Regions from separate parts of the Lactococcus sp. AK05 genome, predicted to be linked through region 1. Evidence: predicted binding sites of a transcription regulator. Region 1 holds the regulator's gene; the other holds the start of a gene.
The links. Region 1 encodes CtsR, which represses protease genes until heat stress. Its sites were predicted from a motif close to TTGGTCAAAAAAGGTCAAANA; they were not measured.
Positions count from the first base shown of each region.

Region 2: the regulator CtsR is predicted to act here: its motif matches at 7,516-7,536, upstream of clpB (ATP-dependent chaperone ClpB).

Region 1 is NZ_JBFTEI010000005.1:76,252-88,481, forward strand. It holds gene rnz (ribonuclease Z) at 1-296, shown strand, start outside; gene AB6B24_RS09970 (SDR family oxidoreductase) at 289-990, shown strand; gene recJ (single-stranded-DNA-specific exonuclease RecJ) at 1,157-3,385, shown strand; gene AB6B24_RS09980 (adenine phosphoribosyltransferase) at 3,508-4,020, shown strand; gene rpoE (DNA-directed RNA polymerase subunit delta) at 4,237-4,800, shown strand; gene mltG (endolytic transglycosylase MltG) at 4,937-6,589, shown strand; gene greA (transcription elongation factor GreA) at 6,649-7,122, shown strand; gene AB6B24_RS10000 (CtsR family transcriptional regulator) at 7,299-7,754, shown strand; gene AB6B24_RS10005 (ATP-dependent Clp protease ATP-binding subunit) at 7,744-10,194, shown strand; gene raiA (ribosome-associated translation inhibitor RaiA) at 10,329-10,886, shown strand; gene eno (surface-displayed alpha-enolase) at 11,071-12,230, shown strand, end outside.
Region 2 is NZ_JBFTEI010000003.1:220,614-232,843, forward strand. It holds gene purQ (phosphoribosylformylglycinamidine synthase subunit PurQ) at 1-262, shown strand, start outside; gene purL (phosphoribosylformylglycinamidine synthase subunit PurL) at 482-2,701, shown strand; gene AB6B24_RS08205 (oxidoreductase) at 2,813-3,658, shown strand; gene purF (amidophosphoribosyltransferase) at 3,773-5,272, shown strand; gene AB6B24_RS08215 (NAD-dependent epimerase/dehydratase family protein) at 5,382-6,005, shown strand; gene AB6B24_RS08220 (hypothetical protein) at 6,038-7,378, opposite strand; gene clpB (ATP-dependent chaperone ClpB) at 7,611-10,214, shown strand; gene purM (phosphoribosylformylglycinamidine cyclo-ligase) at 10,397-11,419, shown strand; gene purN (phosphoribosylglycinamide formyltransferase) at 11,447-11,995, shown strand; gene AB6B24_RS08240 (ABC transporter ATP-binding protein) at 12,164-12,230, shown strand, end outside.

The DNA.
Region 1 (12,230 bases):
TTTTAGGCGATACAAGAAAATCGAATGTTGCAGTACGTTTAGCTTATGGAGCAGACTTATTGGTTCATGAGGCAACTTATGAAGCAAATGAAAGTAAAATGGCAAGAGCACATGGTCATTCAACGACTAAACAAGCAGCAGAAGTCGCCAAAGAAGCCGGAGTTAATCGATTGTTATTGACTCATATTAGTGCACGCTATGTTGGACCTTTGGTTGGACAATTGGTGCGTGAGGCACAAACTGTTCATTCCAACACTTTTGTGGTTAAGGATTTTTACGAGGAAAAAATTGGTTAGAAATATTGTAATTACAGGTGCAACTGGTGATATTGCTAAAGAAATTGTCAAATCTTTATCTAAAGAAAATGACCATTTAATTTTGGTTTCACGTAGCCGTAAGGCTCTGATTGAACGCTATGGTCAGCTTGAAAATGTTACATTACTGACCAATGATGAACTTTTGACTAATGAACAATCTTTTGTTGTGGATATTTTGATTAATAATGCTGGTTTTGGTATTTTTAAAGAATTCACTGAACTTACTGATGGGGAAATTACAGAACAGTTTGTCATTAATACGTTAATGCCAATCCAGTTGACCAGATTATTAGAACCGAAAGTTCAATTGATTAATATTGCTTCAATTGCTGGAAAGTTACCAACAGGTAAATCATCAATTTATGCTGCCTCTAAGGCGGCTTTGATTACATTTTCAGATGCTTTGCGTATGGAAAATCCACAATTAATTGTGACAACTGTGAATACTGGACCTGTAAAAACCAAATTTCACAAAGATAATGGAGATTATCTTAAAAAAGTGGGGAAAAATGCAATTTCAGCATCTAAAGTTGCTGACAAAGTTGTGAATAACTTGGGAAAAAGGAAAAGAGAAATCAATTTACCTTGGACTTTATCCACAGCGGCCAAATTGCGAGCTATTTTTCCTTCGCTTTTTGATTTTATCTCTGCCAAATTTTTTAATTTTAAATAGAATCTTTTTACTGACAGAAGCTTAATGCTATTTCTGTCAGTAAATTATAGAAAAGTTTAGGATTTTATTAAATAAAAGAAAAATAATCTCTAAACTTAGCCATTTTTTTCGAGTAATTTATGCTAAAATAATTGAATTGAGCATAGAAAAGATAAAGAGAATTAAAATGATAAAAGCAAAATATGATTGGAAAGTGGCTGATACAGCCATTTCCGAAGATTTTCTAAAGATAGCGAAAAAACATAAATTAGATGAATTGACAAGTCGCGTGCTTTATCAAAGAGGAATTCATGCAGAAGCTGAAATTGAGCAATTTTTAAAGCCAAGTTTAGAAAATTTACATGACCCTTTTCTACTTCATGATATGGAAAAAGCAACAGGGCGTATTTTATCAGCAATTGAGCAAGGTGAAAATATTTTAATTTATGGTGACTATGATGCTGACGGAATGACTGCAGCATCAGTCATGAAGTCAGCTCTGGATGAATTAGGAGCTGAGGCTCAAGTTTATTTACCCAATCGTTTTACTGACGGTTACGGGCCAAATCTTGACGTTTATCAGTATTATATTAAGAATGAAAATATCAATCTTATTATTACTGTAGATAATGGGGTTGCTGGCTTGGAGGCGATTACCTGGGCACAGGAAAATGGAGTGGATGTAATTGTTACTGATCATCACTCAATTCCTGACCAACTTCCCCCTGCTTATGCCATTGTCCACCCCGAACATCCTGACAGTCAATATCCTTTCAAATATTTGGCAGGAGTTGGTGTCGCCTTCAAAGTTGCCTGTGCTCTTTTAGAATATGCACCCAGTGAAATGCTTGATTTAGTTGCAATTGGTACAATTGCTGACATGGTCAGTTTGACTGATGAAAACCGAATTTTAGTGGCACATGGTCTAAAAGTTTTGGCCCAAACAGAGCGTGCCGGCCTACAAGAATTAATGAAGTATGCTGGGGTTGATTTTGATAAAATCACTGAGGAAACGGTTGGCTTTCAAATTGCTCCTCGTTTAAACGCTTTGGGACGTCTCGATGACCCAAACCCAGCCATTGAATTGCTGACAGGTTGGGATGAAGATGAAGCGCATGAAATTGCCAAAATGATTGACCAAAAAAATTCAGAGCGAAAAGAAATTGTGGAAAAAATCCACAATGAAGCTCTGAGTATGCTGACAGATGAACCTGTTCAGATTTTATATCATAAGGACTGGCATAAAGGTGTCTTAGGAATTGTTGCGGGCCGCTTGTTAGAAGCCATACATAAGCCAGTAATCATGCTGGCCCAAGAAGATGGGATTTTGCGTGGGTCTGCTCGGTCAATCGAAAATTTTGATATTTTCAAGGCATTAAATGCCCATCGTGAACTTTTTATTGCTTTTGGTGGTCATAAACAAGCCGCAGGGATGACTTTAAGTCTGGAAAACGTAGAAGCAGTTAAAAAGGCGATGATTGATTATATCGTGGACAATAATTTAGATATGTCTAAAAAAAGTCCCTTAGAAATTGCTGACCGTTGTCACTTAGACGATATTTCGCTCTCAACAATCACTAATTTAGCAAAACTGGCTCCCTTTGGCATGGATAATCCTAAGCCTCGATTTTTAATCGAAGATTATAAGGTGATTCAAAGCCGAAGTATGGGGAAAGACAATGCTCATCTTAAATTAAAAATTCAGGAAGAAAAGCAACAAATTGATGCCGTTTATTTCCAACATGGTTCAGAAGAATTGGAATTCGAACAGGCACAAACAAAATTAGTTGCGACTCTTTCAAGTAATAGTTGGAATGGAAACACGAGCCTTCAATTAATGATTGAAGATGCTGATTCAGTTGGTGTCGAACTTCTTGATATAAGAAGTAAACAAATTCCTATCCCAAAAGAGGCTAATATTTTTTCTCAAAATCAGCTAAAACATGGTATAATGGAAGATGTGCTTGTCATCGAAGAGACACCTGGAGATTTAGCAGGTTTGTCAGTATTAAAAGAAGCTGTCAGTAAAGCAGCGTCGGATGATTTTAAAATGATTTATTTTAAAAATAAAATCACTGATAGCTATTATTTAACAGGAAGTGGAACACGAGAAGAATTTGCAAGACTTTATAAAGCAATTTATCAATTTCCAGAATTTGATATTCGCTATAAATTAAAATCACTTGCGGATTATTTGAAAATCCCTCATCTCTTGCTTGTCAAGATGATAAAAATCTTTGAGGAACTTGAATTTGTCAGCATTGACAATGGCTTAATGACCGTTAATAAGACGGCCGATAAACGTGAAATTTCTGAGAGTACAATTTATCAAGAACTAGAAAAAATTGTAGAAATGCAAGAACTTTTTGCTTTAGCACCCGTCAAAGAAATTTATCAAAATTTATTAGAAAAATAATTTCGTTTTTATAAAAAGTTACTGACGAAATCAGCTATACTCATAATAATAAAGCTGTCAGTAAAAATAACGAACTTATGTTAGAAAAAAGGAGCACTGACAATTCTGTCAGTAACAAAAACATGGAATTAAAAGACTATATTGCAACAATTGAAAACTATCCTAAAGAAGGCGTAGTTTTTCGCGACATCAGCCCTTTGATGGCAGACGGAAATGCCTATAACTATGCTGCTACCGAAATTGTTCAGTATGCCAGAGATAAAGAAATAGATATGGTTGTAGGTCCAGAAGCGCGTGGTTTCATCATTGGATGTCCAGTTGCTTTTGCACTTGGTGTAGGATTTGCCCCAGTTCGTAAGCCTGGTAAATTACCTCGTGAAGTCATTGAAGCAACTTACGAAAAAGAATACGGAACAGACACACTCACAATGCATTCAGACAGCATCAAACCAGGACAACGTGTCTTGATTGTTGATGATTTGCTTGCAACTGGTGGAACAATTGCCGCTACAATTGAACTTGTTGAAAAAATGGGTGGAATTGTTGTCGGATGTGCATTCCTTATCGAACTTGATGAACTTAAAGGTCGCGAAAAAATCGGAGATTACGATTATAAAGTTCTAATGCACTATTAATTTCTTTACTGTCAGTAGCCAATAAATGTTATTAGTATTCTTTTGATAAAAACAAGAGAGTATAGTTAAGCTAAAAGCGAGTAAACAGAGGTTTTTTGGCGTAAAATATTGACAGCAAGCTAATTTTGATATACACTATAAAAAGAAAATCCACATAGCGTTCGTTTTTTAGGAAATGAGCCTATATTTTATATTAGGAAAAGAGAGAGTAAAAACTTGAAAATTACAGCCTTAGAAGGACAAAAAATCTCAGAACTTTCAATGATTGAAGTTGCTCATGCTTTATTGGAGCAAAATGGCAAAGAAATGCAATTCTCTGAAATCATCAGAGCGATTCAAGATTATTTGGAAAAATCAGATGATGAAATTAAAGCTAGTATTTCTCGTTTTTATACAGAAATCAATACAGACGGAAGTTTCATTCCATTAGGAAATAATATCTGGGCACTTCGTTCATGGTACGCCATTGATGAGATTGACGAAGAAGTTATTGCTCTTGATGAAATTGAAGACGAAGAAGAAGAAAAACCAGCTAAAAAACGTAAAAAAGTCAATGCTTTTGGTATCGAAGACGAAATTGATCCAGAAGATGAAGAAGGCGCAAAAGATACAACTGAAGAAGACATGTCATACGATACTCAAGCAGAAGATGAAGATAAAGATGACGTCGCTGCTTATGACGCAGAACTTGCAGAAGTTGAACTTGATAATGTAGATGAAGAAGTTGACATCGACGTAGAAGACGATGAAGATGATTCAGACGATACTGATGAAGACTAAAACACATAAAAAGTGAGGCATCAGCCTCACTTTTATGAATATTCCCTTTTTATTTGTAAAAAATTAAAAGAACGGTTACAATTAGGAAAAGTAAAATTTTATTATTGAGCGAAAGCTAATCATAAGGAGAAAAAATTTGGTGGACAAAGAAACAACTGAATTTTCTCGAGGAAGTTTTAAAGAAAAAATACTTCGCCAACTTGAAGAAAATGCAGCCAAACAAGCAGAAACTAAGTTCCCAGACCCTGAAGATTTCGAACGTCCCAGCAGGAGTGACTCAGAAGAACCTGAGCGAAAAATCGAACCAAGGAAAGTTGATCTTGAACCTTTCAAACTTCCCGTCTTTGATTTTCCAGCAGCGGATGAAAACGAAGAAGAACCTTTTGTAGAAAATGAAAACCTTTCAGAAGAAGGCGATTCATTGCGTCAAAATTTAGATGGAGTGGTTTCTGAGGAAATTCAAAACCAAGATATTCCTCCTCAATTTTCAAGAAGTGAATCAAAAGTTCAAGATGAAAAGATTGAACAAGAACAATTTTCAGAAAAAAAAGAATCAGAAAAAATGGTTAAACATCAACCTTCAAGAAGAACCAACAGTCCTTCTAAAAAAACTTCTTCTAGCAAGAAAAATAAGAATAAGAACAAAAATAAGAAAAAGAAAAAAGTAACAGCAGGAAAAATCATTGCTGTGATTGTTGCTCTTTTAGTTTTAGTTGTTGGAGGAACTGGTTGGTATGGCTATAACTTTGTAAAATCTGGCATTCAACCTCTAGATTCTAAGAATGCAACAGCTAAGTCAATCAATATTCCTGCTGGTTCAAGTAGTAAGCAAATTGGTGAAATTTTGCAAAGACAATCCATTATTAAAAATGGAATGGTTTTTCAGTATTATACAAAATTTAAAAATTATTCAGAGTTTAAAAGCGGCTATTATAATCTTGCACCAAACATGAGCTTATCTACGATTGCTAGCAAACTTGAAGAAGGCGGAACAGAAAAACCTGTTGCTCCAACTTTAGGTAAAATTTTAGTTCCTGAAGGCTATACGCTAACACAAATTGCTAAAGCTGTGACAGTTAATAGTGGAAGCAATGAAAAGAATGCAAAAACGCCATTTTCTGAAGCAGACTTCATGAAAACCGTTCAAGACCCAACCTTTATCGCTAAAATGGTTAAGGCTTATCCTAAACTGTTCGCAAGCTTGCCAACAAAAGATTCAGGAATCAAATATCAGTTAGAAGGTTACTTGTTCCCAGCGACTTATGATTATACAAAATCATCGACAGTTGAATCAGTCATTGAAAATATGATTCAAGCAGCCAATACTCAGCTCACTCCTTACTATGATACAATTGCTCAAAAGAATTTGACTGTCAATGAAGTTTTGAGTTTAGCAGCTTTGGTTGAAAAAGAAGCCAACAATGATGATGATCGACGAAATGTTGCTGGAACCTTCTATAATCGTATGAATGCTGGAATGACTTTGGGTTCTAATCTGTCAATTCTTTATGCCGAAGGTAAACTTGGTGAAAAAACAAGTCTTTCAGAGGATGCTAATATTGACACCAACCTAGATTCGCCATATAATTTGTATACAAATACTGGATTTGGCCCTGGTCCTGTTGATAGCCCAAGTTTGTCATCTATTAAAGCAGTACTTGATCCTGCTCAAAATGACTACTTCTATTTTGTTGCTGATGTGACAACAGGAAAAGTTTATTTTGCTAAAACATTAGATGAACAAAATGCAAATGTTCAAAAATATGTGAATGATAAGATAAGTAGCTAAGCTATCATTAATTTAGATTTGATTAAAAGAGAAAAAAGTTTATAAAAAAGGAAAGAAATATAATGGAAAAAACATTCCCAATGACCCAAGAAGGGCTTGATAAATTAAAATTAGAACTTGAAAATTTAAAACTTGTGAAACGTCCAGAAGTCATTGACCGTATCAAAGTTGCTCGTAGCTATGGTGACCTTTCAGAAAACTCAGAGTACGAAGCAGCTAAAGATGAACAAGCCTTTATTGAAGGACGTATTTCAACTGTTGAAACAATGATTCGTTATGCTGAAATTGTTGATAACGCAAAAATTGCTAAAGACGAAGTAGCACTTGGTAAAAACGTAACTTTTGTTGAAGTTGGCGAAACTGACGAAGAATCTTATCAAATTGTTGGTACTGCTGAAGCTGATCCATTTTCAGGAAAAATTTCTAATGAATCACCAATTGCTCGAGTTTTGATTGGTAAAAAAGTTGGAGACATCGTAAATGTCCCACTTCCAGTTGGCGAAATGACAGTTAAAATTGTAAAAGTTGACTAATTATTTTAGAATATAATAAGTAAAAAAACCGTCAGTAACGGTTTTTTTATTTTTCAACGCTTAAGTCTGTCAGTAAGTTAAAATTGCTATTTTTGGTAAAAATAATATTTTTCAGGTATAATAGTCAGTAATAGTCAAAGATTATTTAGAAAATGGATGAAAGAAAGGATGGAGCGATGGCAGGTCAAAAAAATACATCAGATATTATCGAAGCTTATCTGAGAAAGCTTTTAGAAGAAGCACAAGTCATTGAAATTAAACGAGCGGACTTAGCCAATCAATTTGATGTCGTGCCGAGTCAGATTAATTATGTGATAAAAACACGATTTACGGCCTCAAAAGGCTTTGATGTGGAATCAAAACGTGGTGGCGGTGGATACATCAAAATTGTGAAGTATCAATATTCTGCTCGTCATGAATTCTTAACGGCTCTTTACCAGAAGGTTCCAGCTAATCTCTCAAGTAAAGCTGCCCATGATATCGTTCAACTTCTCTTTGATGAGAAAGTACTGACAGAACGTGAGGGAAATCTACTTTTGTTAGTCATTACTGACGGAGCCATTAGTCCCTTTACTCGTGGTATAATGATGAAAAGTATAATAAACAGATTGGACCGTGACGATGAAATTTGAAAATATAAAATATACACCAACGCTTGACCGAATTTTAGAAAAAGCGGAAGAGTATGCTCACCAATATCAATATGGCACCATTGAAAGTGCTCATTTACTAGCTGCAATGGCAACGACCTCAGGCTCAATTGCTTACAGCCTTCTTGCAGGAATGAATGTTGATTCTTCTGACTTACTGATTGATTTAGAGGATTTATCGAGTCATGTTAAGGTCAAACGTTCAACTTTACGTTTTTCACCTCGTGCAGAAGAAGTGATGACTGCGGCAAGTTTTTTAGCAATTCATAATAACTCAGAAGCCGTTGGAACAGAACACCTGCTTTATGCCCTACTTCAAGTAGAAGATGGATTTGGTCTTCAACTTCTAAAATTACAAAAAATCAATATTGTATCTTTGCGAAAAGAGCTTGAGAAAAGAACTGGACTCAAAGTTCCAGAAAGTAAAAAAGCTGTGACTCCAATGTCAAAGCGTAAGATGGCAAAGGGAGTTGCAGAAAATTCAACGACGCCAACGTTAGACTCTGTATCCTCAGATTTAACCGAAGAAGCTCGCTTGGGTAAACTTGACCCAATGATTGGACGAGAAGCTGAAATTGACCGTTTGATTCATATTCTCAGCCGCAGAACAAAAAATAATCCTGTCTTAGTTGGAGAGCCCGGTGTTGGGAAATCAGCAATTATTGAAGGTTTGGCCCAAAGAATTGTCAATGGTCAAGTTCCAATTGGTTTGATGAATAGTCGAATTATGGCTTTGAATATGGCGACTGTTGTTGCTGGGACAAAATTTAGAGGTGAATTTGAGGATCGTTTGACAGCTATTGTTGAAGAAGTTAGCAGTGATCCAGATGTCATTATTTTCATTGATGAATTACACACAATCATTGGTGCTGGTGGCGGTATGGATTCTGTCAATGATGCCGCAAATATTTTGAAACCAGCGCTTGCTCGTGGTGATTTTCAAATGGTCGGAGCAACAACCTATCATGAATATCAAAAATATATTGAAAAGGATGAAGCTTTAGAACGCCGTTTGGCGAGAATAAATGTTGATGAGCCAAGTCCAGATGAAGCGATTGCTATTTTGCAAGGCTTACGTGAAAAATTTGAAGAGTATCATCAAGTGAAATTTACTGACCAAGCCATTAAAAGTGCTGTAATGCTCAGTGTTCGCTATATGACTAGCCGAAAATTGCCTGACAAAGCCATTGATTTACTTGATGAAGCTGCAGCAGCAGTGAAAATTTCTGTCAAAAATCAACAAACAAAACGTCTTGATTTAGAAAAAGAATTAGCCAAAGCTCAAGAAGAATTATCAGAAGCTGTCATTAAACTTGATATCAAAGCGTCTCGTACAAAAGAAAAAGCAGTTGAAAAAATTGCTGACAAGATTTATAAATTCTCAGTAAAAGAAGATAAACGTCAAGAAGTTACTGATCAAGCTGTTGTTGCTGTTGCCTCAACACTGACAGGTGTTCCAATCACACAAATGACTAAGTCTGAAAGTGATCGTTTAATCAATCTTGAAAAAGAATTACACAAACGAGTTGTTGGACAAGAAGAAGCTATTTCTGCCGTTTCAAGAGCCATTCGTCGGGCACGTTCCGGTGTTGCTGACAGCCGCCGTCCAATGGGTTCTTTCATGTTCCTTGGACCAACAGGGGTCGGTAAAACCGAACTTGCTAAAGCACTGGCTGACAGTGTGTTTGGTAGTGAAGATAATATGATTCGTGTTGACATGAGTGAATTCATGGAAAAACATTCAACTTCACGCTTGATTGGGGCTCCTCCAGGGTATGTAGGTTATGATGAGGGTGGTCAATTGACAGAACGCGTTCGTAATAAACCTTATTCTGTTGTTCTTTTAGATGAAGTCGAAAAAGCTCATCCTGACGTTTTCAACATCATGTTGCAAATTCTAGATGATGGCTTTGTGACTGATACTAAAGGTCGCAAAGTTGATTTCAGAAATACAATTATTATAATGACTTCAAACTTGGGAGCGACTGCTCTTCGTGATGATAAGACAGTTGGTTTTGGCGCTAAAAATATCACAGCTGATTATTCAGCCATGAAATCAAGAATTTTAGAAGAGCTTAAACGTCATTATCGCCCTGAGTTTCTTAATCGAATTGATGAAAATATTGTTTTCCATTCATTGGAAAGTCAAGAGATTGAACAAATTGTTAAAATTATGAGTAAATCTTTGATTAAACGTCTGGCAGAACAAGATATTCATGTTAAACTCACACCGTCAGCGGTGAAATTAATTGCTGAGGTAGGTTTTGACCCAGAATATGGTGCACGTCCGCTTCGTAAGGCACTTCAAAAAGAAGTCGAAGACCTTTTAAGTGAACAATTGCTCTCTGGTGAAATCAAAGCAGGGAATCATGTTTCAATTGGTGCATCTAATAAAAAAATTAAAATCGCTCAAATTGTTTGAGATGAAAGCTGTTTCATGTTATAATTAAATTAGAAATAAAGGAAAGGACAGTTCGAAAAGATTCAGAAGTCCTGAAAATTCCAAAAGTTTAAGGGCTTCATTGAAACAAAAAGAACTGTTGAAGAGGTACTCTTATGATCAAATTTAATATCCGTGGCGAAAACGTCGAAGTGACTGATGCAATCCGCGCTTATGTTGAAGATAAAATCGGAAAACTTGATAAATATTTCAACGATGGTCATGAAGTAACAGCCTATGTTAATCTTAAAGTTTACAGCGAAAAACGAGCTAAAGTTGAAGTAACTCTTCCAGCTAAAAATGTCACTTTACGTGCAGAAGATACTTCACAAGATATGTATTCTTCAATTGATTTTGTTGAAGAAAAACTCGAACGTCAAATTCGTAAATATAAGACACGTATGAACCGTAAACCACGCAATGCTGTCCCAACAGGACAAGCTTTTGGCGATGAGTTTGCACCATTAGAAAAAGCCGATGAAGTTGCTGAGGATCACGTAGATATTGTACGTACTAAACATGTTGCTTTAAAACCAATGGATGCCGAAGAAGCAGTGCTTCAGATGGATATGTTGGGACATGATTTCTACGTCTTTACAGATGCTGATAGTAACGGAACCCATGTCGTTTACCGTCGTACAGATGGTCGTTATGGTTTAATTGAAACAGAATAAAAAAATAAGGATAGATTTTTCTATCCTTTTTTATTAATGTTAAGATAAAAAATCAAAATGTAAGCGCAAAACCTTTTGAAGTTTAGCTTTGCGAAGATTTTCACTTGAAAAATCTTTCAAAAAATAGTAAAATCAAAGATGTATTAAGAGTGCAGACGCACTTAAAAATAATAAGGAGACTAAAATGTCAATTATTACTGATATTTATGCTCGCGAAGTCCTTGACTCACGCGGTAACCCAACACTTGAAGTTGAAGTTTACACTGAAGACGGTGCATTCGGTCGCGGTATGGTACCTTCAGGTGCTTCTACTGGTGAACATGAAGCGGTTGAACTTCGTGATGGCGACAAATCTCGCTACAACGGACTTGGTACTCAAAAAGCTGTTGACAACGTAAACAACATCATCGCTGAAGCTATCATCGGTTATGAAGTTACTGACCAACAAGCTATTGACCGTGCAATGATCGCTCTTGACGGTACTGAAAACAAAGGTAAATTGGGAGCTAACGCTATCCTTGGTGTTTCTATCGCTGCTGCTCGTGCTGCTGCTGATGAACTTGGTGTTCCACTTTACAACTACCTTGGCGGATTCAACGCTAAAGTATTGCCAACTCCAATGATGAACATCATCAATGGTGGTTCTCACTCAGACGCTCCAATCGCTTTCCAAGAATTCATGATCGTACCAGTTGGTGCACCTACATTCAAAGAAGCGCTTCGTTGGGGTGCTGAAATCTTCCACGCTCTTAAGAAAATTCTTAAAGCTCGTGGACTTGAAACAGCTGTCGGTGACGAAGGTGGATTCGCTCCTAAATTCGACGGAACTGAAGACGGTGTAGAAACTATCCTTAAAGCAATCGAAGCAGCTGGTTACAAAGCTGGTGAAGATGGCGTTATGATCGGTTTCGACTGTGCATCATCAGAATTCTACGAAAACGGTGTTTACGACTACACTAAATTCGAAGGTGAAGGCGGTAAAAAACTTTCAGCTTCTGAACAAGTTGACTACCTTGAAGAACTCGTTTCTAAATACCCAATCATCACTATTGAAGATGGTATGGACGAAAACGACTGGGATGGATGGAAAATCCTTACTGAACGTCTTGGTAAAAAAGTTCAACTCGTTGGTGACGATTTCTTCGTTACAAACACTAAATACCTTGAACGTGGTATCCGTGAAAATGCTTCAAACGCTATCTTGATCAAAGTTAACCAAATCGGTACTTTGACAGAAACTTTCGAAGCTATTGAAATGGCTAAAGAAGCTGGTTTCACAGCAATCGTTTCTCACCGTTCTGGTGAAACTGAAGATTCAACAATCTCAGATATCGCTGTTGCAAC
Region 2 (12,230 bases), on a different contig from region 1:
TTTACCAATTGCTCATGGTGAGGGTCAATATGTTGCTGACGAAGCTCAGCTTGCTGAACTTAAAGCAAATGGGCAAATTATTTTTACTTATGCTGACGAAAATCCTAATGGGTCAGTTGAAAATATTGCTGGAATTGTCAATAAAGAAGGAAATGTGCTTGGGATGATGCCTCACCCTGAGCGGGCCATGGAAGAACTGCTTGGTGGCGCTGATGGAGTACATTTGTTTGCTTCTGTCTTGAAAAACTTTGTTGGAAAATAAAAAAATTACTGACAGAATTTAGATTTTAAAAAACGAATCTGTCAGTAAATTTGTAATTTGAAATAATTGAATTCAGAGCGCTGAAAGCTTTTAAAGTTGAGAATATACAAGTTGCATTTCTATTGGAACCTATATTCTTTAGACTACTAATGCAGTAAATTGGGCTGTAGTTTTCTACGTTTTTAAGCAAGCGTTTCTCATATCTTATAGGAGAATAACATGACTTTGGAGATGTCACCAGAACAGATTCAAGAAAGCAAAATTTACCGTGAGTGGGGACTGACGGATGAAGAATATTTGAAAATCAAGGATGAGATTCTTGATGGCCGTTTGCCAAACTTTACGGAAACTGGGATGTATGCCGTGATGTGGTCAGAACATTGCTGCTACAAAAATTCAAAACCTGTCTTAAAAAAATTTCCGACGACTGGGCCACAAGTCTTGATGGGGCCTGGTGAAGGGGCTGGGGTTGTGGATATTGGTGATAATTTGGCGGTTGTTTTCAAGGCTGAATCTCATAATCATCCATCTTACGTTGAACCTTATGAAGGTGCAGCAACTGGTTCTGGTGGTATTATTCGTGATATTTTTTCAATGGGAGCTCGTCCAATTGCAATTTTGGACAGTTTGCGTTTTGGACCAATTGACAATGGTAAAACACGTCATATTGTGGACCAAGTGACAGCTGGGATTGCGGGATATGGAAACTGTATTGGAATTCCGACGGTTGGTGGCGAAGTAGCCTTTGATGAATCTTACGCTGGAAATCCTTTGGTGAATGTCATGTGTGTGGGCTTGATTGAACATAAACACATACAAAAAGGACAAGCTAAAGGTGTGGGGAATTCTATTTTTTATGTCGGAGCGAAAACAGGACGTGACGGCATTCATGGGGCGTCTTTTGCTTCTAAAGAATTTGGTTCTGGTTCAGAAACACAACGTTCAGCGGTTCAAGTCGGTGATCCATTTATGGAAAAATTATTGCTTGAAGCTTGTATTGAAGTCATCCAAAATCATGGCGATATTTTAGTTGGAATTCAAGATATGGGAGCAGCTGGATTGGTTTCATCTACATCAGAAATGGCTTCAAAAGCTGGGTCAGGCCTGCGTCTTAACTTAGATAATGTGCCTCAGCGTGAAACAGAGATGATTCCTTATGAGATGATGTTGTCTGAGTCACAAGAGCGTATGGTGCTTTGTGTCAAAAAAGGACATGAACAAGAAATTATTGATTTATTTAAAAAATACGACCTTGATGCTGTGAATATTGGGCAAGTGACTGATGATGGCTTTTATACGCTTTATCATAAAGGGGAAATGGTGGCTCATGTTCCAGTTGATTCATTGGCGGAAGATGCCCCAACTTATTACCGTGAGGCAAAAGTTCCTGAGCGAATTCAAAAATTTACTGACAGTGAAAAATATCTTCCAGAAATTACTGACAGCTCTGTCAGTGAAATTTTCAAAAAACTTTTGGCTCAACCGACAATTGCTAGCAAGAAATCAATTTATGAAACTTATGATTCGCGCGTGATGACCAACACTGTTGTTGCACCAGGCTCAGATAGCGCAGTTTTACGAGTGCGTGGAACTAACAAAGCACTTGCGATGACAACGGACTGTAACGCTCGCTACCTCTATCTTGATCCAGAAAAAGGAGGAGCAATCGCAGTTGCTGAAGCGGCTCGTAATATCGTGGCCTCTGGTGGAAAACCGCTTGCGATTACTGACTGTTTGAACTTTGGAAATCCGGAAAAACCAGAACAATTTTGGGAATTAACAACGGCGGCTGACGGAATTTCACGTTCTTGTTTGGCTCTTGATACACCGGTTATTTCAGGAAATGTTAGTCTTTACAATGAAACAAACGGTTCAGCTATTTTACCTACGCCGATGATTGGAATGGTTGGTTTGATTGAGAATGTAAAAAATATTACGACTCAAGAATTTAAAAAAGCGGGTGATTTGATTGTTTTGGTTGGTCAAACCTTTGATGATTTTTCAGGTTCTGAACTTCAAAAAATGCTGACAGGCGAAATTTCTGGCAGAATTGATTTTGATTTAGAAACTGAAAAAATCAATCAAGATTTTGTTTTAAAAGCAATTACTGACGGATTGGTCAGCTCAGCACATGACTTGGCAGAAGGAGGATTGGCGATTGCTCTAGCTGAATCTGCTTTTGCAAATGGCTTAGGCGTTGATGTGAAAGTTGATTTAACCAATGCCCAATTATTCTCAGAAACGCAAGGTCGCTTTATACTCTCAATTTCACCAGAAAATCAAGCTGCTTTTGAAAAATTACTGACAGAAAGTTCTATCAGTGGCGAAGTAATCGGAAAAGTTACTGACAGCGGAATTTTGGAAATGAATGAACTTTCTATTTCTACTGACGAAGCTGTCAGCATTTATGAAGATGCGTTGCCAGCTCTGATGAAATAAAAGTTGATATAGATGTCTTTTTTTACTTAAAATTAATAAAAATCATTTACTTTACACTAAAGAAACAAAGAAGTATAATTTTGTTATATTTAATCGAAAGAGGGTTTCAAAATGCAAAAAGATGAAGTATGGCTTGTTACTGGAAGTTCAACGGGTTTTGGTAGAGCTTTGGTTGAAGAATTAATTGCTCGAGACTATAAAGTAGTTGCTACTGCTCGGCAATTATCAACTTTGTCAGAGCTTCCTGACAAAGAAAATATTTTAAAAATAAGTCTTGATGTGACGAAAGGAGATTCTATTCAAAAAGCTGTTGCTGAAACAATCGCTAAGTTTGGACGAATCGATGTTCTGGTTAACAATGCAGGATTTGGCTATTTTGGTGTCATGGAAGAATCTGATCAATCAGCAGTGCGTAATATGATGGACACAAACTTCTGGGGAGCGAATGATATGACCTTAGCGGTTCTACCCTATATGCGTAAACAAAAATCGGGGCGTATTCTAAATACGGTATCCCGTGGTGGACTGACAACAACTGAAAACCTTTCTTATTATCATGCTACAAAATTTGCTATGGAGGGACTTTTTCAAACGCTCCGAAAAGAAGTTGAACCTTTAGGGATTTTTGTGACAAATATTGAACCTGGTTCTTTTCGGACAGATTGGGCAGGGCGTTCCAAAGAGAGTGCGCCAGATAAGTTTTCAGATTATGAAAAGGCGCATAAACTGCTTGAACATCTAAATTCATATTCTGGCACTCAGGTAGGGAATCCAGCATCGGCAGCCAAAGCATTTATCAAAGTTTCCAAACTTGAAAATCCACCAATGCACTATCTTATGGGCAAAGATGCTTACCAACTTTCTAAACAAGTTTTTGAAGAAGCTCTTGCCGAATTTGAAAAATATAAAGAAGATGCCAAGCATCTTGATTTTGGAGAAGAAGATTATTGGAAATGATTTTTCCGAACAATTAACTTGAAAAAATTAAAAAAGTCCTATTAGGACTTTTTATTTCCAAACAATATAGATAGAATTAAAATATAATAAAAGAATCGATAGAGGGAAAAAATTATGTTTGGCAAAGAACAGACGCTTGATTTAAGAGTGCTGGGGAAGAATTCGTCCAATGAAAATAGTTGGTGGCAACAACATCCAGATGACGAACGATCTCATTTAAATGAAGAATGTGGACTTTTCGGCGTTTGGGGGCATCCTGATGCCGCTCGCCTGACCTATTTTGGACTTCATGCTCTCCAACATCGCGGGCAAGAAGGTGCAGGGATTTTGGTCAATAATAATGGCAAACTCAATCGTCATCGTGGTCTGGGTCTGGTCACAGAAGTTTTCCGTGACGAAAAAGATTTGGAAGAGCTGACAGGCTCAGCAGCCATTGGACACGTCCGTTATGCCACGGCTGGTTCAGCAAATATCAATAATATTCAGCCTTTCCAGTTTGAATTTCATGACGGAGCACTTGGGCTTGCCCACAATGGAAATTTAACCAACGCCCAATCATTGCGCTGTGAACTTGAAAAATCTGGGGCAATCTTCTCCAGTAATTCAGACACAGAAATCCTCATGCATTTGATTCGCCGTAGTCATCATCCAGAATTTATGGGCAGAGTCAAAGAAGCGCTCAATACGGTCAAAGGTGGCTTTGCCTATCTCATTATGACTGAAAATTCAATTGTCGCAGCCCTTGATCCTAATGGATTTCGACCACTCTCAATCGGTAAAATGAGCAACGGTGCACTTGTTGTGGCCTCAGAAACTTGTGCTTTTGATGTCGTTGGCGCCACTTGGATTCAAGATGTTCAACCCGGTGAAATCATTGAAATTAATGACGACGGCATTCATGTGGACCAATTTACTGACAGCACCAACATGACTATTTGTTCAATGGAATACATCTATTTTGCCCGTCCTGACAGTAATATTGCTGGAGTTAATGTGCATACTGCCAGAAAACGTTCAGGAAAAATTTTAGCCCAAGAAGCCCAAATTGATGCTGATATTGTCATCGGTGTGCCTAATTCATCACTCAGTGCCGCTTCAGGCTATGCTGAAGAATCTGGCTTGCCTTACGAAATGGGCCTGATTAAAAATCAGTATGTGGCAAGAACATTTATTCAGCCGACTCAAGAACTTCGTGAACAAGGCGTTCGCATGAAATTGAGTGCTGTTCGAGGTGTTGTAGAAGGCAAACGTGTCATTATGGTGGATGATAGTATTGTGCGTGGGACAACCAGCCGTCGCATTGTCAAACTCCTCAAAGACGCAGGCGCCGCTGAAGTTCATGTGGCAATCGCCAGTCCCGCTCTCAAATATCCATGTTTTTATGGCATTGATATTCAAGATCGTGACGAACTCATCGCAGCTACACACACGACTGATGAAATCAGAAAAGCTATCGGAGCGGATAGTCTGACCTATCTCAGCCAGACAGGACTTGTCGAGGCGATTGGTCATGATAAACTTTGCTTGTCATATTTTGATGGCGAATATCCAACGCCGCTTTATGATTATGAAGCTGACTATTTGGAATCGTTAGCGAAAAATAGCGTGAAATGAAAAACTAGAGGACTCACTCTAGTTTTTTTAGCTAAATTATAAAGCGATTATTTTAGATTACTCCTTTTAATATGTTAGGATAAGAAATAAAAGCAAGTGAGGTGAGCAAATGATTATTACAATAGTTGGAGGAACTGGACTGGTTGGCCAAGGAATTTTCAAAGAACTTGCTCAAGTTGCGGATTATGAATTACACAGTTTATCAAGAAATGGTAAATCTAAAGATAATCTAGTTGAGCCAGTCCTCTATCATTCCGCTAATCTAAATGAAACCGGTGATTGGCAAGAACTTTTACAAAAATCAGATTGGGTGATTGATGCGGTAGGAATTCTATTTCCAAGTAAATCAAAGGGAACAACTTATGAAAAAAATAGTATTCAACCAGCAAAAATAATCATTGATACAATAGTTGACTCAAAAAATCAATGTCTTTTTATTTCGGCAAACGATGGTCCCTTTTTCATGAATGACTATATGAAAGCTAAAAAAGAAGTAGAGGCTTATGGTAAAAAACGTTTGAAATCAAGATTTGTTTCTGTTTTTCCAGGAATTGTCTATGATGCTTCACGAAAAAGCAGTTATTTTCCAGCACGCCTATTGGAGCCACTCATAAAAATTCCAATTTTTTCTTTCTTAAAAAGTTATCGTCCAATTAAACGAAGTCAATTTGCTAAAGAGATTCATAAAATTATCGAAGGAAAAGAAAGTTCACTGACCTCTCGTATTAAATAAAAAACTCATGTTTAGACATGAGTTTTTCTAATTTACTTTGATTTTTTAAGAAGTGGAACTATTTTTGGATAAATAAGATAGGCGATGATAATTAAGATAATCAATGACGTAGCAATAAGATTCCATGATTTCATTAGTTCAATACTTCGAGCTGTAGGTATAGGAGTTGAAGTAATGACGAACAAGGTCTTGATAGATAAGCCATTTTTCATGATGATGAGTGAACCTAAAAGCATTAACAAAAATTGGTGAAGAATACTTCCGATATTTTGAATGGTATATTTTACCCAGATCCGTTTATCTTCAACGATATTAATAGTACTTTCATAGTCTTGAGTTAAGCTTGAATTTAAACTTCCTTTGAATAAGCTAGTAAGGAATAAACCTAGAGCAAATAGAGGACTAAAAACAATCAAAAGTAAACCTAGAAAAATGCCGATTAAAGAGTAGGTTTTGACATTATTTCCAAGTAAATTTTTGACCTTAGAGGCAAAGACAATTCCTAAAACATAAGGAAGATAAAACTGTAAAAATAAATGCTGATGACCATAAAAGCCAGCGACATACAAAGAACAAAAAAGAAATAAATAATTTCCCACTGCCCCATTAATAGCTGTCAAATATGATAATTTACGAGGGATATTTCTTTGAATTTTATTTTTGAAAAAATTCTTAGCGACAATATAGAGGGTGACCAAAAAGAAAAATCCGAAAATGAAATAATCAAATTCTAAACTATTGGCAAGTAGTCGACTTGAGCGTAATAGAAAGAGGCAAACAAAAAATAAAGCAAATAAAATAAGATATTTATATGAAGCTTTTTCTAAATCATTTGGATCAACTTTGTAATTGTCCAAATTTCCAACTAATTGGAAGGAGAGAAGATAAACTATTCCATAGAAGACAAAGAACAGGGGATATTTTAGAGAAGGGGATAAGACAAAAGAAAAGCCAAGGGTTAAAAATAAAAGTAAGCTAACTAAGGTTTTTCCTTTGATAAGCTGGTTAGTATTTTTTAGATAATAATTTACCGAAGTGTTTGACATAGGCAACCAAGCTGCACTCACTCCTAAAAGAATTCCGGATAAAGTATAGAAAGGAAAGTAGAAAGAACCCATAAATCCAAGCAAGCAACCAAGTAAACCGGCATACAATGAAATTTTTAAAAGACTATAGCTGTTGATTCTTGTTTTTATTCCCCTTATAAAGAATACGCCAGTCATTCTGAAAGTATAAAAGAGCAGAAAAGGAAGGAGGGCAAGAAGCGAGGTTCCTTTTGCAATTTGAATAAAAATCATGAATGGAAGGACAATAATTGTATTACTTAATATTAAGAGGGCAGACTTTCCCAAAGAATTTAGTTGTTGAGTCATTTTTCTCCTATCTTTTTATTTTGACATCTAAATCCATTATAAGGCAAAGTGTATTAAAAAGACAGCTTCACTAGTATTAGTACGCAAATAATTCATTTAAAAAGTGCAAATAAATTTTTATAAATAACGAATCAAAAAGTTTGACCATTACTGACCAAAGTATTATAATTAGAATGTAGTGAGAAAAAGATAATAATCACTACTAACTATGAAATCGAAATGAGGTGTTTTTATGGACATCGAAAAAATGACAACAACGATGCAAGAAGCACTTGGTTCAGCGCAACAAATTGCGCAAGTTCGTCATCACCAAGTGATTGAAGTTCCACATTTATGGCGAATTTTTGTTCAACCTAATAGTTTTGGGGCGAACTTTTATAAAGATTTAGGGATTGACCTAGATGACTTTACAAATTTAATTGAAAAAGAAATTGACAAAATTAATTCAGTAGAAGGTTCAAATATTACTTATGGTCAAAACCTAAGTCCAGATTTGTTCCAAGTATTTACTGAAGCAGACAAAATTGCGCAAAAAATGGGCGATGAATACCTATCAACTGAGATTATTCTCCTTGCCCTCTTTGAATTAAAACAAAATCCATTGATCAGTTATTTGGTCAGCCATGGACTAACAAAAGCAAAAGCGCAAGCTGCGATTGAAAAATTACGCGGAGGTGATAAAGTGACCAGTCAAAATGCAGAAGAAACATACAAAGCACTTGAAAAATATGGGGTAGATCTCGTTGCTCAAGTTAAATCAGGTAAACAAGATCCTGTCATTGGACGTGATGAAGAAATTCGTGATGTCATTCGAGTACTTTCTCGTAAAACAAAAAATAACCCTGTTCTTATTGGTGAACCTGGGGTTGGTAAAACAGCCATTGTCGAAGGATTAGCGCAAAGGATTGTCAGAAAAGACGTTCCTGAAAATCTGAAAGATAAAACAATCTTTTCACTTGATATGGGTGCCCTGATTGCAGGAGCGAAATATCGTGGTGAATTTGAAGAGCGTTTGAAAGCAGTCCTTAATGAAGTGAAAAAATCAGATGGACAAATTATCCTCTTTATTGATGAACTTCATACGATTGTTGGTGCAGGTAAAACAGAAGGTTCAATGGACGCTGGGAACCTTTTAAAACCAATGCTTGCACGTGGTGAACTCCATTTGATTGGGGCAACTACCTTGGATGAATATCGTAAATACATGGAAACAGATAAAGCACTTGAACGTCGTTTCCAAAAGGTATTGGTTACTGAACCTACTGTTGAAGATACGATTTCAATCTTGCGTGGTCTAAAAGAACGTTTTGAAATTCACCATGGAGTGACCATTCATGATAATGCTTTAGTCGCAGCAGCAACCCTTTCAAATCGTTATATTACTGACCGATTTTTACCAGATAAAGCCATTGACTTGGTTGATGAAGCCAGTGCAACAATTCGTGTAGAAATGAATTCACTCCCAACTGAACTTGACCAAGCTAATCGTCGCTTGATGCAATTAGAAATTGAAGAAGCGGCCCTCAAAAAAGAACGAGATGATGCTTCTAAGAAACGTCTTGAAATTATACGTGGTGAAATTGCTGAACTTCGAGAAGAAAATAATCAACTCAAAGCTCAATGGGAAGCTGAGAAAAAAGAAGTGGGCAATATTTCTGAAAAACGAAATGAATTAGAACATGCTCGCCACGAATTGGAAGAAGCTCAAAATGAAGGAAACTTAGAAAAAGCGGCAGCCCTTCGTTATGGTAAAATTCCTGAAATTGAAAAAGAACTCAAATCTATTGAAGAAAAAGCAAAATCAGATGATTTATCCTTAGTTCAAGAATCAGTCACTGAAGAACAAATCGCCGAAGTGGTTGGACGCATGACCGGTATTCCAATTACCAAATTGGTTGAAGGTGAACGTGAAAAATTACTTCACTTGCCAGAAACACTGCATCAAAGGGTCGTCGGACAAGATGAAGCGGTTGAAGCCGTATCTGATGCCATTATCCGTGCACGTGCAGGGATTCAAGACCCTAACCGTCCACTTGGCTCATTCCTCTTCCTCGGTCCAACTGGGGTAGGTAAGACGGAGCTTGCGAAAGCTTTGGCTGAAAATCTCTTTGATTCAGAAGAACATATGGTTCGGATTGACATGAGTGAATATATGGAAAAACACTCAGTTTCTCGTTTAGTCGGAGCCCCTCCAGGATATGTCGGCTACGATGAAGGCGGACAATTGACCGAAGCGGTTCGTCGTAATCCTTATACAATCATCTTGCTTGATGAAATCGAAAAAGCACATCCAGATGTTTTCAATATCTTGTTGCAAGTTTTGGATGACGGTCGTTTAACTGACTCTAAAGGTGTTCTCGTTGACTTTAAGAACACAGTGTTGATTATGACTTCAAATGTCGGTTCGCAATATTTGCTGGATAATGTTGGAGAAAATGGTGAAATTTCGGAAGAAACAACTGAAAACGTGATGGCTCAACTTCGGGCACATTTCAAACCAGAATTTCTAAATCGAATTGATGATACCATTCTTTTCAAACCATTAGTACTTGAAGACATCAAGAATATTATCGTTAAAATGACTAGCCAACTTTCACATCGTCTTGAAGAAATGGACGTTCAACTTGAGTTGAGTGAAAAAGTAAAAGTTTGGATTGCCGAAAATGCTTATGAACCGGCTTATGGTGCACGGCCACTCAAACGTTATTTGACAAAAGTCATCGAAAATCCATTAGCTAAGCTGATTATCGGAGGAAAAATTCCACCAAAATCAAAAGTAATTGTAACACTTATAGATAACAAGATTGACTTTGATATTCAAAAAATTGCTGAATAAATAGAAAAAAGCCGTTAGCTGATGCTGGCGGTTTTTTATATTTGATAGACAATTACAGTTGAAATGATTTGTTATTTCCGAACGATTCAATCGAAAAGTTTCAGTACTACCCGCTGGAACTTTTTTTATGTTTGAAAATCATTTAACATGGAAGTAGAATAAAATAAATCAGAAAATGGAGAATGACAGTGTCTGAGAATGCGTATGCAAAATCTGGGGTAGATGTAGAAGCAGGGTATGAGGTGGTTTCTCGTATTAAGAAGCATGTGGCTAAAACCGAACGTTTGGGTGTGCTTGGGGCACTGGGTGGTTTTGGTGGAAGTTTTGATTTATCTGTGCTTGATGTCAAAGAGCCTGTATTGATTTCGGGTACAGATGGTGTGGGAACTAAATTGATGTTAGCTATTCAAGCAGACAAACATGACACGATTGGGATTGATTGCGTGGCCATGTGCGTCAATGATATTATTGCTGCTGGGGCTGAGCCGTTGTATTTTTTGGATTATATTGCCACAGGGAAAAATATTCCTGAAAAATTGGAGCAAGTTGTGGCTGGAGTGGCCGAAGGTTGCTTGCAAGCAGGAGCAGCGCTGATTGGTGGAGAAACAGCTGAAATGCCCGGAATGTATGATGAAGATGATTACGATTTAGCTGGTTTTGCTGTGGGTGTGGCTGAAAAATCACAATTAATTGATGGTGAAAAAGATGTGGAAGCGGGCGATGTTTTGCTTGGTCTTGCCTCATCTGGGATTCATTCTAATGGATACTCTTTGGTTCGGAAAGTTTTTGCTGACTTTGATTTGAATGAATCATTGCCTGAACTTGACCAATCTTTGATTGATACTCTTTTAATTCCGACAAAAATCTATGTCAAAGAGCTTTTACCCTTGATTAAACAAAATAAAATAAAAGGAATTGCTCATATTACAGGCGGAGGATTCCATGAGAATTTACCAAGAATGTTCGGAAATAGCTTGTCAGCTGAAATTGTTGAAGGTTCTTGGAATATTTTACCAATTTTCAAAGCTCTTGAAAAATATGGGAATATCAAACATGAAGAAATGTATGAAATTTTCAATATGGGAATTGGAATGGTAATTGCTGTTGCTCCTGAAAATGCTGAAGCTCTCAAAAAAGAGTTGAATGCATTTGAAATTGGTAAAATGGTCAAAAGACAAGATTCAGCAGTAGTGATTAAAAAATAATCTTTTTCATTGAGAATAGGGGATAGCATGAAAATTGCGGTATTTGCATCAGGAAATGGCTCAAACTTTCAAACACTAGCTGAACAATTTCCAGACCAAGTGAAATTTGTTTTTTCAGATCATCATGATGCTTATGTACTTGAACGTGCTGAGCGATTAGGGGTGGCAAAGGCAAGTTTGGAATTAAAAGAATTTTCTTCAAAAGTGGATTATGAGAAGGCTTTGGTGGAAATTTTAGAAGACCAAGAAATTGATTTAATTCTCTTGGCGGGCTACATGAAAATCATTGGTGCGACGATGTTATCAAAATATAAAGGAAAGATAATCAATGTTCACCCTTCTTATCTTCCGGATTTTGCCGGTTCACCTCATGCGATTGAAGACTCACATGAGGCAAAAAAGGGGTTGGGAATCAGTATTCATTATGTTGATGAGGGTGTTGATACTGGGGAATTGATTGCTCAAATCCCGCTCGCTTATCACGAAAATTTAGAAGTCTATGAGCGTTCTGTTCATGAAGCAGAGCACAAGCTCTATCCAGAAGTCGTTCGCCAAATTATACTTCATCAGCAATGATGAAGTTTTTTCTTACGTTTTAGCTTAATAAAAAAAATAAGAGAAAATTTTCAGTTCTTTTAAGAAAATAAAACATCTAGAATACTTTTGTAAGCGCTATTTACTTTTGAAATTTAAATGCTAAAATGTAGTGGTAACATAATCTTAAGTAAAATAAGAGAAGGAAAAATGGTAAAGTATCTTAAAGAATTCAAATTTGAAAATTTTATGGTTTTCTTACTTATCACGATTGATA